Regions from separate parts of the Yersinia fenwicki genome, predicted to be linked through region 3. Evidence: predicted binding sites of a transcription regulator. Region 3 holds the regulator's gene; each other region holds the start of a gene.

Region 1 (4,045 bases), 570 kb from region 3:
GGAATGAGAAGGGGAAAATATTGTGGCGATAAATGCAGCAGAAACAGCCGATAATGACTGTTTCTGCTTTAACAAAAAACCAATGCCCGAAATAATTGGGGTTGCAGGTAGGCAGCAAGCAAACTACCCCCGATAAGCTTACATGAGTAAGTGATTCGGGTTAGTGCGCGTAGCTAACACCCCTGCGGCCCCAAGTATGAACGGACATTTAGAATTGGGTATTCAAGCTAACAAAATATGTCCGGCCTGGCTCATTATAGGTTGCGGCACCGGCACCGGCGATATTCGCGACGTTCTGGGCATTCCCTTCACGGAACTGGCGTTTATCGAACAGGTTTTCAATACCGGTGGTCACACTGACATTTTTTGTCACTGTGTAGCTCGCGCTCAGACCAAAGATGGCATATGGGCTCACTTCGTTGCGCGCTGTACCGGTGACTGGCAGCCCCTGATAGTCATATTTCTTCGGTTTCTGACGCCCATACCATGTCACGGTAGACAGTAAGGATAAATCATCCGTAGCCTGCCAATTCACTGAGCTGTTCAGGGTAAACTCTGGCGTAATCGATAAGTAATCGCCGGTAGTTTTGTTCTTCGACTCCAGCATGTAGGTCAGGTTGCTACTCCATTGCACCGTGTCGGTGAATGGCACCGTCAGGTTACCTTCCAGCCCTTCAACCAAGGCTTTCGGCACATTTTCCCATTTGAAAATATCGGAATTAGCATAAGTTCCGGTGCCGCCATTAGCCGTCCCCAGGGAGACTAAACCTGGCTCAATCTTATTACGGTAATCGTTACGGAAATAAGTGATACCCGCAATAATGCCATCATTATGGAATTCGAAACCGATCTCTTTGTTGACGCTGGTTTCTGCTGATAAATTATCATTACCCATCAAGTAACAGCTACCGCCGCCGCCATAGCAACCCTGACCACGGCTATACAGTAGGTAATTGGGGTTGGTTTGATAGAGATTTGGCGCTTTATAGGCGCGGGCAATCCCCATTTTCATGGTGAAGTAATCGCCCAGTTCCTGTGACAGGTTTAATCCCGGACTCCAGTTGCTCCCTGCGGTGCTGTGATGGTCAAATCGCAGTGCTGGGGTCAGTATTGTGGTGTCCGTCAGCTCGATATTATCTTCAACAAACACCGAGGCTATCTGTGCTGAGCTGCGCGTGTTTCGGCCTTTTCCCATTAGACCACTCACACTCCCCCCCTCAGTCGTCGCCTGGGTATTGGAGGTCGGGTCATTCATTTTCTGGTCATTCCATTCAGCACCGACAGTCAGCACTTGATTAACCCCTAATTCAAATGGCAGGTTAACCTCGGAGTGGGCCAGATAGTTGTCCAGCTTGATCGTACTGAAATAATTATTTGAGAAGATACCTTCGGTACCCCCTGCCAGCCCCTCATTAATACGTGAGTTGCGGGTATTTTCATACTGTATATAGGAGGTGGTACTGACGCCGTTATCCCAAAAACCACGGTGCGTTAACGAGTAATTATCGCGATACATCACATTGGTTTCTGCACCATATAGGCTGCGCACAATGGCATTGCTGTTGGTGTTTTGTGTATCACCGGCATAAATGTTCCCCTGACGGCTATAGCCCGCCTCGAACTCCAGGGATTGGCCCTGCGCAAACTCCCAGCGCAGTAACCCATTGATATCTTTGTTACGAACCCCTTCGCGACCGGCAGGCAATGTGCCAGCCTGATTACCGGTTCGGGCAGATTCATGGCCTTGGTTAATATCCCAATCATCAGCATCAGTTTTATTGTATCCACCGTATAAACGGAAACTGACGGTATCACTGAGTGGCCCCAACAGGCTGAAGTCAGTACGACGAGTCGCTCCTTCTTCGCTGTGCTGCGGCAGATTCATGTAAGCATTCCAACTGCCATGCAGTTCTTTGTCCGGCTGTTTGGTAATGATATTCACCACGCCACCTGCGGCACCATTACCGTAGCGCGCGGCAGCAGGCCCACGTAACACTTCGATTTTCTCAACCATATTCGCCGGTACCCAGTTGGTATCACCACGGGTATCACGCTCACCACGCCAGCCATAACGTACGGCATTACGGCTCGACACCGGAATACCATCAATCATAATCAACGTGTTTTCAGGTCCCATGCCGCGAATATCAATCTGACGGTTATTCCCGCGCTGACCGCTAGCTGAGTTACCGGACAAGTTAACGCCGGGCATGGTACGGATAATTTCAGACAAATCATTAGCTGGAGGACGTTTGCGGATATCTTCCGCCGTGATAGTGGATGCGCCAAGTGCTTGACGGACTTGCTGCTGGGCCGTAACCACCAAGGTATCGCCAGTGCTTGCTTTGTTGTCTGTCGCTGCTGTTTCTTTTTGTTGTGTTGCGGCTGTATCAGACCCTGCCTGAGTGGTATCTTGTGTCTGCGCCCAAAGCGGAGTCGAAATACAGATACCAATCAAGCTCGCTAAGGTCGTCAGAGAGCGCCGCTGCCATTTTACTTTCATTACACTTTCCCCGATGCAAACGCCCACAGCAAATGTCAGCAGAGGAAAGTCTCTGCCAATCTATTCATAGGGCAACAAAAACGAACAAGATTGATAATTATTTTCATTATCAATTCATCTGACTAATTGTTACATTTGCAATCAGAAAAATGGTTTGTGCAAACAGCAAAACCCTTTGTTATAAAGTCAATGTTGTCAAAACATGAATATCTTTAGAGAGGCCATCATGCCGGCGGCGAAGAAAAACAAGTTGCGCAATATTTCCCCGTCATCAAAACCGATTTATCGTGATCAAATTGTGCAACAGTCAAACCTGGTGGCCAGCGACTATCAACTGAGTGGCGCAAAGTCATTGTCCACTGATCCGGTTTTGTATGGCGATTTTCAGGTATTGCGTCTGAATCCGCATCTGATCCTACATACCGCGAATGTGACTAACCTCTACGACATCAAAACGCAGAATCAGCTCAATCCGGCGCTGAAGCTAGCAATTGTGGTCAGTGGCAGCGCACATATCTCATTTGGCGGTAAGGAGTTGCATTTGCAGGAAAAGGGCGATGCTTCACTGGTTTCCTTGACTGAAAACACCTTTTTTACTCGCCACGGTAAGAACAATAGCCATGAGCGCACTCTGACCCTCACCTTTGACCGTGAATGGCTATATGGCGACCTATTACCGCAAGCCGGCTCGTGGGATACGCTATACAACTTTACTCAGCAACATCTGGCGATCCATTTATGGCGGCCATCAGTTCACGCGCAAGCCATCGCTCAGAAAATAGCAAGTGCTCCGCCCTTCTCAACCCCATTGGAACGTTTGCATTGTGAAACACAATGTATTGGCTTAATTATCGAAGCATTCAGTTCGCTAGAGCAGCAGGCGTTACAGCAAAATAAAATATCTTTACGCGGCATAAATCGAATCCAGCAAGTACGTGATTGGCTGGAAAGTGGTGAGGCAGATCATCTATCGATGAGTGAGTTGGCGCGTTTGGTCAATATGAGTCAAAGCACTTTGCAACGGCGTTTTCGTGAAAACTACAACATTACGGTATTTGAATATTTGCGCCATTGCCGTTTAAAACGCGCCATGCTGGCGATCCAGAAAGAAGGGATCACTATCGATCAAGCGGCAACTATTGCGGGTTATACCAGCCCGGCAAATTTTGCTACAGCGTTGCGCCGCACTTTCAATATTTTGCCCAGCCAATTACGCACTGGGGCTATCTTTGATCGCTAAAAATTAAGCGATCAATAACATCTGATTGATACGATCCCTTAAACAAAAAAAACGGCCCCTATTCAGGAGCCGTCCATTATCTTACTGCGTCAGCAAAACTTATTTCTTTTTCGCTTTCGGGTTAGGCAAGTCAGTAATGCTACCTTCGTAGATTTCTGCTGCCAGACCGACAGATTCATGCAGCGTTGGGTGAGCATGGATAGTCAATGCGATATCTTCAGCATCACAACCCATCTCAATTGCCAGACCGATTTCACCTAACAGTTCACCACCGTTAGTCCCGACAATTGCACCACCGATGA
Region 2 (4,045 bases), 2.2 Mb from region 3:
AAAGTTATAATTAAATATTCTATTTTTCTTTTTTTCCAAAAAAGACATCCAGAATGATAGGCTTGTTTATTTTTATACCCAGTCATTTCTTCAAATAGAATATTTATTAATATCTTTATTGATATCTAAAAAATGAAAATTAACAACCTTACTTTATATTTAAAGCCAATCAATAACATATGCTAACTTAAAATTATTTTTATAGCCAAATTCATCTAGCAATAACGTACCACCATCAGCTTGCTCAAATTTACCGGCAATACTGGAGGGCGCGTTAGCAACAAAACCATGATCATGATTAGAAAACACCCCGCCAGCATCTTGCTAGTAGGGTGGCAGCTATTCAAATTAATATTATTAAGCAGCCTGAGTCTTATCCGATAGATTAAAAGCAGACACCGCTTCTGTTAGTTGACGGGCTTGTTCTTCTAATGAAGCAGCTGCGGCAGCAGATTCTTGTACTAAGGATGCATTTTGCTGCGTGACTCCATCCATTTCAGCGACGGCCTGACCAATTTGGCTAATACCACGACTTTGCTCATCTGAAGCTGAAGCAATTTCGCCCATAATATCGGTCACATTCGTCACCGCCTGAACAATGCTGTCCATGGTTTCCCCCGCTCTTGAAACTTGCTGTGACCCCATATTAACCCTTGATACCGACTCACTAATTAGCCCTTCAATTTCCTTAGCCGCCTGTGCGCTGCGTTGTGCTAAATTGCGGACTTCACTGGCAACCACTGCAAAACCCCGCCCTTGTTCACCGGCACGTGCTGCTTCAACCGCCGCGTTTAATGCCAGAATATTGGTTTGGAATGCGATACTGTTTATCACGCCGATAATATCGGCGATGCGGCGTGAGCTTTCAGTAATGCTGCTCATGGTCGCAACAACATCATTAACAATGCGGCCTCCATTTTTGGCTGTTGTAGAAGCATTCTCGGCTAACTTGCTGGCCTGATGGGCATTCTCGGCATTCTGTTTCACCGTCGCATTTAACTGTTCCATGCTGGCAGCGGTTTCTTCCAATGCCGCAGCTTGTTGCTCGGTACGCGAAGAAAGATCGGCATTTCCAGCGGCTATTTCGCCAGCACCAGTGTAAATCGCATCGGTACTACTTCGAATAGTCGATACTGTATTTACCAGGCTATTTTGCATTTCTTGCAAGTATGGGATTAATTGTCCAACACAGTTACGGCCAAATCCAGACATTGGCCTACCTAATTGCCCTTGTGCTAATCGTCTAAAATGCACCTTAATTGAATCCAGTGGGCGCACCAAATAGCTAACAATATAACGATCGGTTAATACCAAAATAACGATGCCAGCAATAAGTGCCGCCAGTAGCGCCCGCTCACACCATGTAACCAGAAATTCCACTCGCAAACTGGCTGCCTCTGTTGATTTATCCACTGCCGAATTGTATTTCTCGATTGTGGCGCCAAACTCTCGGCTGAATTGTGGATACTCATTGTTAAACATCCGGTTATAGTCTTCAAAGCGACTCGCAGACACCGCTTTAAACATCGGTTCAATCCCTTTATCCAACAGTGTTGACCAGCTTTGGATGGTTTTCTCTGTCAGAGCCGTATCCATTTCTTCATGAGATTGCAGCTTAAATTTCTGCAATGCTTCTTGTGTGTTTTTAAGGGCAACACCGGCTGAAGCTAATTCACGATCAGCATCGGCAATTGCCCCATTTTGACGATAAGCAGCAGCACGAGTTAAACGAGTAACCACACGGAAATATTGGTCATTACCCCGATTAATAATATTAACGCTTTTCTGTTGCTCCGAACTCAAATGGAGGGACTGCGTTAATTGGTTAAGTGAAAATAATGTCAATGTTGAAACGCCTCCCCATAGCAACAAAAATACAACAAGAATAGAGAATAACGCCATCCTGATGGTGATATGTTTTAGAAAATTCACGGGAATACCCCTGTATTTTATTTTTTTAGTTTATTTCCTTGAGATTTCAAGGTGTTTATCGCTGATAATTTAGGCAGGGAAAAAGCTGATTATCAGGATTAAACAATAAAATAGCATAAAACCAATACAAAAGATCAAGCTCACCGATCAATAGCAGCTAACCGATTGATTTCATCTATTAAAATGTAAATGACCATCGTTTATTTTGATTTTAAAAATCATTAATAAATTTCAGTATTTTTACGAAATATGTATTTATTTTGAATATAAATACAGCGCCGATATTCTTATTAAATTAAAAAATCATAAGCAAACAAATTAATTTAATTACAGGTAGGTCATTACCCATTTTTTCATTAACAGAATTAAATATCTTATTAAATAAGATTTAGCGTGATAAATAAAATACTAACAAAAATTCATATCAAACCATCAGGCGTGATATACAGCAAAATTAATCTATTTATCCGAGTAGTTTTATGTGGTGTTTTTTTGAGCAATAAAATAGGAACAGAGAAATAATCTTTTTATTCATTCAAATGTGATTAGACATATCACACCGCATATGATCGCTGGCTCCAACATTTAGGTAATCTCACTGTCACAGCTCTCTGTGACACGGACGATTAGCAATGGCTAGCCACAGAGGGTCTGCGATTATTAACCGCGCACAAATGATAATAATAATTACTACTATTCATTTTTTGCATGCTAAATTACGACTTATTTTCAAACAGTATGAGCAAACAGCGATATGTTCCATTACCCACATGCTATTCAATCCCAAGGATGGCGCTCATGGTTGGCTGGGCTGGCTTGCCTGAGTCTGATGTTCAGCTTATCCGCTTGCAAACCTGCACAAGAAAAACACACTTCACCGGCAGACGAAAAACCATCGGCATGGACTCGTACCGTAGAAACGGCGAAAGGGCCGGTGACACTGACCCAGCAGCCCATGCGGATTGTTTCCACCAGCATCACTATCACCGGAACTTTGCTGGCAATCAATGCTCCAGTCATTGCCAGTGGGGCGACCGTACCTGGTACCACAGTAGCTGATAACCAAGGTTTCTTTACTCAATGGTCAGAGGTTGCCAAAGCTAAAAAACTGGTGCCGATATACCAGACAGAGCCAAATGCGGAAGCTGTCGCGGGAATGAATCCAGATTTGATTATTATTTCTGCCACTGGCGGAGATTCAGCGTTGAAGTTGTATGAGCAGTTGTCGGTTATCGCCCCCATATTGGTGATTAATTATGATGACAAGAGTTGGCAGCAGCTGGCGATTTTGCTTGGGCAGGCGACAGGGCATGAGGCTGATGCGCAGCGAGTCATTGCAACATTCACTGATCGACTCAATGAGGTAAAGCAGAACATTACGCTGCCACCACAACCCACCTCAGCCTTTGTCTATCAAGCGGCCGACAGTACCGCCAATTTGTGGACTGAAAATTCAGCGCAGGGAAAATTGTTGCAGGAATTGGGCTTCACACTGGCTCAGGTTCCTGATGCAGTGAAAGGCAATACCAGTATGGGTCACCGCAAAGACATTATTCAACTGGGTGGAGAGAAGCTGGCCGAGGGCCTGAATGGCGAGACTATTTTACTGTTTTCCGGCGATCAACCGGCAATTGATGCATTGAAAAGTAATAAGTTTTTAGCTCATATCCCCGCAATTGAACACAATCGAGTGTATGCCGCAGGCTATGATACCTTCCGATTGGATTACTACAGTGCGAGTAAATTGTTAACACGGCTTGAGGAAATGTTTAAAGCTAAGTCTTAATCATCTTAAAGCAGGGCGATAGAGAGAATATTAATCTTACTTAGCATGGGGTTTTACCCATGCATTCTCATAATAAGTCGTGTTAACATATATTAGAAAATAATAATGATAATTAAAACGATAACCATTTATAAATAATCAGCATTTGTTAAAAAGAGTGACAATGCCAGCGACTGTTCCCCCAAACCAATTTTCATCAAAGCGGCTCAAACCTGCCCCTGCACTCGGTAAATGCACTCGACCTCACCGTGGACTTTTACTATTACTCAGCATTGTTATATTGATGCTAGTGATGGCCGCCAGCTTGATGCTCGGTGCCAAAGCCAT
Region 3 (4,045 bases):
TGCAGCTTGATTAAAATTCTCCGCAACAGAGCCATATTGTCGGCTCAGCGCCGGCACTGTCTTTTTGGCTAAATCCTGATAAGCCGCACTGTTATTCGCCATTGCCGCCTCATACAGCGGAGTGACACCTTGATCAATCAATCCGCTCCACCCATCAATCACACCATTTACCAATTTGGGATCAATCTGTGCATGGTCGATGGCTGTAAACTGCGCCAACTTCTGTTTCAGATTTTCAAGTGCTGCATTGGATGATTTAAGTTCCTTATCTGCATCTGCAATGTTGCCGCTCTGACGGTAATCGACTCAGCGAGCAAGACGTGTCACCATCCGAAAATATTGATCCGTCCCCTGATTAACTAAATTCATGTTTTCAACTAACACACTATTAGCATTAGAGGATTGAGTTAGTTGATTCAACGATAGCAACGTATAACCAGATACGCCGCCCCATAGCAGGCAAAATGCCCCAAGTACCCAAAGCAGCGCGGCTCTGATAGTAATATTTCTTAAAAACTGCATGTTTGTTCTCCTTCACTGCAAATTGCAACCATTCGGTTACATCGCTGTTATCGGCAATGAGGTTATAAGGTTGAGCCACTTACAAAAATTTAATATCGCATAATCTTGATATCGGCCCGACGAGATTTTCTGGCATTATATGGCCCTATACATGTGTTATATTATTGGGTCAAACGCTCAGTAGTTTGCATAACAATTTGAATTTAAAAGGTATTAAGTTATATGGCAACTGTAGGCATTTTCTTTGGCAGCGATACTGGCAATACCGAAAACATTGCCAAGATGATCCAAAAGCAACTCGGTAAAGATGTTGCTGAGGTTCACGACATTGCCAAAAGCACTAAAGAAGATTTAGAAGGCTTTGATATTCTGCTCATCGGTATCCCAACCTGGTATTACGGTGAAGCTCAATGTGATTGGGATGATTTCTTCCCGACACTAGAAGAAATTGATTTCAACGGCAAATTGGTTGCTATATTTGGCTGTGGCGATCAGGAAGACTATGCAGAATATTTCTGTGATGCGATGGGAACAGTGCGCGATATCATCGAACCACGCGGTGCTGCTATCGTCGGTCACTGGCCAACATCTGGCTACCACTTTGAAGCATCCAAAGGCTTGGCGGATGACGATCACTTTATTGGTTTAGCTATTGATGAAGATCGTCAGCCAGAATTGACAAATGAGCGCGTTGAAGCTTGGGTTAAACAGATCAGCGAAGAACTGAATCTGGCCGATATTACCGGTTAATTTGTCATGTCGGAAACGCGAGGATGAAATTTAATATTGCCGCGCGTTTCCGCTGCTTCTATCCCTCTGGTTATACTCTGTTAAGCCACCCACAAATCCGCACTTTCATCCGTGCAAAATGAAAATAAACTGCTACAAATTTGTAACCTTATATTTTGCAGTCATATACTTAAATTATGCGACAATCCCATTCATCAATACATTGCATGATTAATCGGGCAAAGTGTGCAATTATATCTTTGTTAACAACCACGGTTTTCATTTGGGGCTAGCAGTTCTATAATGAGACGCAATTGAGAATATTGCGCCACGGATGTCATAGGCTGAACAGCCTTAATTTGAATCGATAGTAACAGGACTGAATCCGCATGACTGACAACAACAAAGCCTTAAAAAACGCAGGCCTTAAAGTAACACTGCCACGGCTTAAAATTCTGGAAGTGTTGCAAGATCCGGTGTGCCATCACGTCAGCGCGGAAGATCTTTATAAAAAGCTGATCGACATCGGTGAAGAAATTGGTTTGGCAACGGTTTACCGTGTACTGAATCAGTTTGATGATGCCGGTATTGTTACCCGCCATAATTTCGAAGGTGGTAAATCAGTCTTTGAGCTGACGCAGCAACATCATCACGATCACCTGATTTGCCTGGATTGCGGCAAAGTGATCGAATTTAGTAATGAATCCATTGAATCGCTTCAACGTGAAATTGCTAAACAGCATGGTATCAAGCTAACCAATCACAGTCTGTATCTGTACGGCCACTGTGAAAGCGGCGATTGCCGTGAGAATGAATCTGCGCACGATAAAAGATAATGTAGTTTTATCGCGTTGATTTATAAATATTTTAAGCGTTATTGAATTAAATAATCTGCAAGATGGCCGCCTTTCCCGCTCAGTCATCCGAGTACAACTCGGTCGGGAGTCAGGTGGTCATTCTTATTTATACCCTATTGCTACCTACATAAATTTAAAGCAAAAAAAACCCCGGACTTACCGGGGGAAAAACCATCAACTCAACTTCACTTAATAGTGTTTACCTAAACCTCAGCAAACAGGGGTTAACATCAGACACAGCACTTTGACAGCAATAGTCAAACCTTAACCGGCTCCGCACGACTACTGCGTTTACCATCCGGGCTAATGGAACGAATCAATACGTCGCCACTGACTTTAGGTTGTGCTTTGGCATCATATTTCTGCCATTGCTTACCGCCATCGGTGGAATACTCAATTATCAGCCCCGGCAAGGAGATGTTAGCTTCCAACGCCCCTGCGACAATGCGTGCTCCCGGAATCGGTAAGCGGTAAGCCACACCCGCTTTATCCAGTTTTGCTAATTCACGTTGGCCCATGATGTTGGCAAAACGCTGCCAATCGGTACTCAACGCCTTGGTGTCAACCATGTGCGTTTCGCCACCTTTGTACTCACGGCCAGCTTTATAATCCTGCTCCCAAGACGCACGATGCCAGGCACGTTCAGCCAGTGGTAATACACGAGGGAAAATCATGTATTCCATTTGTTCATCAGTTCGTACTGTTTCGTTCCACGATTGACCGGAAATACCGTGCACACCAGGCCAAGGTTTATCACTTTTAGCACTGAAATGATTACCGTCACGGTCGACCGATGTTTCCGCATTTTGTGGCATGTTATCCGGCGCGAAACTAAAGACTTTAGCTTCGTCGCTAAAGCGAGTTGCCCAGTAATAACCGCGCTCATTGGGGTTAACTTCATATGGCATGTCGAAGTAGACATAATCCGGATTCGATGCGACCACTTCATACCCTTTATTGGCCCAATCATTGATTGAATCGGCCCCGCCCCAATAGAGGGTATCCCAGAAATTAACGCCCACCCGTTTAGTGGCAAAGTCTTTCGACGATTTGGCATCTTTAAGACCGTCTTGCCAGGCTTGCATTTTTTCAATGCCATGAGCATTCACCAACTTGCTGACTTCAATAGCAAAGTGGCTGGAAAGGTGCTCAACATCCTGAATTTTTCCTTGCTTGACCATATCCTGACAAACTTGTGATTTGGCCCACGGCTTATCTTCAATACTCTTATCAATAATGCCTTTTCCTGGCTCAATCGTGCCATTTTTGTCCTGGAAGCCCGCGCCCAGTCGGATATTTTTCGCCTCATCACCGCCAAAATGCCAAGTGTTGAGAGGCATACCCGCTTCTTTGTGCATCTCAGCCATTTCGCCAATCACTTTGTCGACAAAGCGTTTAGACGAATCCAGACACGGGTTGAGATAACTTTTGCGTTCATAGAACTGAACAGAAGTCGTGTTGGAATCATCTGTCGGGTCAACCAGGCGGAATTCGTTGGCCTCTTTTTCCTTACCCTGCTTCATCAAATTGTTGTAACGAGCTTCCATTGAGACGACTGCTGCTCGCGCATGGGCGGGCATATCAATCTCAGGGATGACCTCAATTTGGCGGGCTTTAGCGTATTTCAAAATGTCGATGTAATCATCACGGGTAAAGTGACCGGAGCCCAAATTATTGCTATCTGGGCCAGAGCCCAATTGCGGCAGTAAGCAGGTGTTTTCCGTTAAATCGTGGCAACGCTTGCTGCCCACATCGGTCAGTTCTGGTAGGCCTGGTATCTCAATACGCCAGCCTTCATCATCGCTCAGATGGAAGTGGAATTTATTCAGTTTGTAAGCGGCCATCTGATCGAGCAAACGCAATACTGCATCTTTAGTTTTGAAGTTACGCCCGACATCCAGGAAAACACCACGGTATTCAAAGCGTGGCGCATCTTT
Region 4 (4,045 bases), 1.1 Mb from region 3:
GTTATCGTTTTGGTCGGAGCTGCCACCGCCAGAGATACACCTGCGGCCCGAAGTCTTTTTAGTATACTGAATAACAACGAGCTTTTAGTATTACTCACCATACGTGGACTCGGTACCAAACCGGTGACACTGAGCACAATACCGTCTGGGCTTAATTGACTAAATTTCACTGAGGGAGCCGGGGTATCGAGTATCGATTCGTGTTCTTCATAAGCTTCTATCAGCAGCGCTTGTGCCAGTTCAACATCTAAATCAAGCGGGAATGTCAGGGCAATAGTCACAACCCCTTGCGCATTAGCCATGGTGGCGTTACGCACATTCTGCGAAATCAATTGAGAGTTTGGCACGATAACTGTCGAGCGGTCGCTAAGTTGAATTTCTGTGGCGCGAACATTAATGCGCCGAATATCACCCTCAACGCCACTAATACTGATTAAGTCACCCACTTTGACTGGTCGCTCAGTGAGCAAAATAATGCCGGAAATAAAGTTCTTCACAATCTCCTGCAAACCAAAACCAATACCCACTGATAATGCACTGACAATCCAGGCTAATTTATTCCACTGAATACCGAGTACCGATAAGGTCAGCAGAATCACCAACACATAGCCGATATTACTGAACAGAGTGACCGCCGAGGTTTTTATCCCTGTATCCATCTGGGTTTTTGGCAGAAACTCATTACTTAGCCAACGTCGCGCGACATTCAGCGCATATAGCCCGATGAGCAGGCAAAGTGCGGCATTAAATAAATTCGTCGGGACGATATTTAATTTTTCCAGCCCTTCCCCACCTAACAGTTCCACGGTCTTTTGTAACAGCGAAACTGGTGTTGTCGAGCCAAAGGTACCATTAAATAGCGCGATAATAGCCAGTAATATCAGCGTGACTTTGCTGGTAGCGGATAATAGTGTTGCAACTTGAGCCAGATGGCGATCGTCAATATTTAGCGTCTGTTTAATCGCTTTGCCGGCACTGCTGGTCGGTGAAAATAGACTTTCCGCCAAATCAACACAGAGATGGGTCAGTAAATATAAGCAGGAGAGTACCAGGCAAACCCACACCAATTTGTAACTTAAGAATTTTGCTAGTGCGATATATCCCACTAACAAAGAAAGTAATATCGCTATTGCCGTAATCCCAATAGCCAGATGAATCAATCCGGCTAATGTGGAATAAGCTTCTGGTTTTTCGCCATTAACCACCAAATTACGGCGTATTCGGTTAGCACGTAGTGGAATAATGGCGGCGGTCAGTGCCACTAACAGAGCCGATATCCCATTGCCAAAAATTGTCCCCGATACGCTGATATTGATCATATTGTTCATCTGATCAATGGCACCAAAAATCATGATGCAACTGGCTAATAGAGGAGGGAACAACTTGAGAGAGGCGGCAACTTCATCGGCAATAGCGGGTAAACGCCATGAGGGGCGCTGGTTGGATAAGAATGCTCGCCCGAGGCCTGCCACTAACGCAGAGAAAAACATCAACTGAACAAAAGCCAGGGCAAAGTCCATCACCACCTGCGAGACATCCGGCGTGCGAGTCAATGCCTTGATGATACATTGTGCAATGGTGACCGTGATCAGTACGGTGTACAAGGTGGTCGCTGAGGCCATAAAGCTGCGGCGCAATGGGCCTTGAGGTAGGCACTTAGTACAAAACCAGGCCGTCAGTTTGTCGAGGAGTTTAAAGCCCAATGCACCGATCAACAGTGCCAGCAACAGGTATATTGCCGTGCCGGTCCGCCATTCGGGCTGCCAGGCAGCATTCCAGGCATCAGTGAGTTCTTGTACAAAATCTTTCAGTCGCTTGTCATCATCGGCATTGGGATTGACAATCGGAGCCCAAAATTTAGCCCCCAAAATACTGCCGGAATTTAAGGCAATTTGTGATTTCAGTGCCGTTCGCCGTAAGGCGATAATCTGTGTTTCCAGGTTTTCCGCATTCGCCTTGATAGACAGGGCCTGCTCATGCTGGCCTTCTAATTGTATTTTACGGGTGTTTAGCACTCGGCGTTGTTGGGCCACTATTGGGGTTTCTGTTAGTGTGCCAGCGGCGGGCGGCGGGCCTAAAACATCCAGTTGTGTTTGTAGCTGTTCCCGTTTGGGTTTCAATTCTCCCAGCAGAATATCAACATCCTTCACTAGCGCTATTGCTGCTTCATTCAGCGCGTTTAGTTGATTATCTGACGTGCTAACAGAGACATTTTGTTTTAGCTTATCTAGCTGTTTTTGCAGACTAATTAATTGTATCGATACTGCTGGTTTCGCCGGTTCTTCATCGCTTTCAGTGGTTGTCTCTGATGTTGACGCCGCCGAAGCCGTACCTGTAGTTGACATCACTGTGAGTGATGCACAAATCAGTGTAAATAACAGACAGAGTAGAGGGTAATGTCGACGTGAAACCACGTGCTCGTTCTTTTTCATAAAACCTGTCAGCCCGAATGTGAATACCACAATTAACCCATTAATTAGTGTAGGTATGCTTGCCTGATACTTATTGTGGCACACCTTGCGAGTTACTGAATAATCTTACTCCGATAATTACTTCCCTAAATTAAATATTAAAGATAATAATTATCATTGTAATTAACACTCTCATTTAATAGATTGTGCCCTGCACTTAAGGACCCACGATATGTGGCGAGTAGGCAAGAGTATTTGCCGGGCGAAAATAGCAATGGATGCTAATTGATAACCATCTATTTCATATGTTTATTATCTGGGGAAGATAACTATGTTCTCGGCTTTTATAATAAAGCGCTCCGCTATTTTATGTTCACTGGCTATGTTTATACCCTTAGCTTCCATTGCTGAAGATACGATAGAAGTGACTGCTAAAGCAGGCCACGCAGCCGATTTACCCACCTTGGGTTACACCGCAATCACCACTAAAGGATCCACCAAAACTGATCAGCCGTTAATCCTGACGGCACAAGCCGTATCCGTGGTTACTCGCCAGCAGATGGATGATCAAAACGTTGCGACAATTAATCAGGCGTTGAATTACACGCCGGGTGTCTTCACTGGTTTTTCCGGTGGTGCAACCCGTTATGACACTATCGCCTTGCGCGGTTTCCACGGCGGTGATGTGAACAATACCTTCCTTGATGGGCTGCGCTTACTCAGTGATGGTGGCAGTTATAATGTGCTGCAAGTAGACCCGTGGTTCCTTGAGCGTATTGATGTGATTAAAGGCCCATCTTCGGCGTTATATGGTCAGAGCATTCCAGGTGGCGTGGTGATGATGACTTCCAAGCGCCCACAGTTTACTTCTGAAGGTCATTTCCGCCTGACAGCCGGTAATAACAATACGCAAGTTGCGGCATTTGATTATACCGACGCGATATCTGAGAATTGGGCTTTCCGCCTGACCGGGATAACCCGTAACAGCGATACCATGTATGACCATCAGCGCGAAGAGCGTTATGCGATTGCGCCGTCATTATTGTGGCAACCAGATGAAAATACATCGCTGTTACTGCGCGCTAATTTGCAAAAAGACCCTTCCGGCGGTTACCACAGTGCGGTACCGGCTGATGGCAGTATTTATGGGCAAAAGTTGAGTCGGGGCTTCTTTGATGGCGAAAGTAACCACAATGTCTTTAAGCGCTGGCAGCAAATCTATAGCTATGAATTTTCACATAAGTTTGATGATGTTTGGTCTTTCCGCCAAAATGCCAGCTATACCCATTCCAACTCTCAGTTAGAGCAAGTTTACCAAGGGGGCTGGAATAGCGACCGTACTCTGATGAATCGCTATTATTCTGGTGAAGACTCCTCGCTTAATGCCTTTGCGGTGGATAACCAGCTGGAAGCAGATTTCGCTACTGCCGTGGTTAAACATAAAGTATTACTGGGCTTTGATTTCCAGAAGTTACGCAACAATCTGCGCAGTGATAGTGCTTACGCCACGACGTTAAATCCCTATACCGGTGTTTCGGGTGGTTCGACGCTGTATAGCGATTATCTGCTGACCACTCCCGGCATTAATACATCTTATTTAAACCGCCGCTATGAACAGAGTGGCATTTATCTGC

The links. The regulator Fur, encoded in region 3, represses iron uptake genes when iron is present. The targets are predictions, from matches to a motif close to ATAATAATGAGAACNACTATCAA.
Region 1: the regulator Fur is predicted to act here: its motif matches at 2,594-2,616, upstream of ACF3VQ_RS17200 (TonB-dependent siderophore receptor).
Region 2: the regulator Fur is predicted to act here: its motif matches at 2,610-2,632, upstream of fepB (Fe2+-enterobactin ABC transporter substrate-binding protein).
Region 4: the regulator Fur is predicted to act here: its motif matches at 2,567-2,589, upstream of ACF3VQ_RS19370 (TonB-dependent siderophore receptor).

What each region holds. Positions count from the first base shown of each region.
Region 1 is NZ_CP170755.1:3,768,911-3,772,955, forward strand. Features, by position in the region: gene ACF3VQ_RS17200 (TonB-dependent siderophore receptor) at 209-2,503, opposite strand; gene ACF3VQ_RS17205 (helix-turn-helix transcriptional regulator) at 2,730-3,743, shown strand; gene lpdA (dihydrolipoyl dehydrogenase) at 3,843-4,045, opposite strand, start outside.
Region 2 is NZ_CP170755.1:648,208-652,252, reverse strand. Features, by position in the region: gene ACF3VQ_RS02955 (sigma 54-interacting transcriptional regulator) at 160-309, opposite strand; gene ACF3VQ_RS02950 (methyl-accepting chemotaxis protein) at 358-1,932, opposite strand; gene fepB (Fe2+-enterobactin ABC transporter substrate-binding protein) at 2,687-3,718, shown strand; gene fepD (Fe(3+)-siderophore ABC transporter permease) at 3,882-4,045, shown strand, end outside.
Region 3 is NZ_CP170755.1:3,199,526-3,203,570, forward strand. Features, by position in the region: partial or broken gene ACF3VQ_RS14635 (methyl-accepting chemotaxis protein) at 1-522, opposite strand, end outside; gene fldA (flavodoxin FldA) at 745-1,272, shown strand; gene fur (ferric iron uptake transcriptional regulator) at 1,641-2,087, shown strand; gene ACF3VQ_RS14650 (beta-N-acetylhexosaminidase) at 2,366-4,045, opposite strand, start outside.
Region 4 is NZ_CP170755.1:4,270,395-4,274,439, reverse strand. Features, by position in the region: gene ACF3VQ_RS19375 (DUF3772 domain-containing protein) at 1-2,462, opposite strand, end outside; gene ACF3VQ_RS19370 (TonB-dependent siderophore receptor) at 2,743-4,045, shown strand, end outside.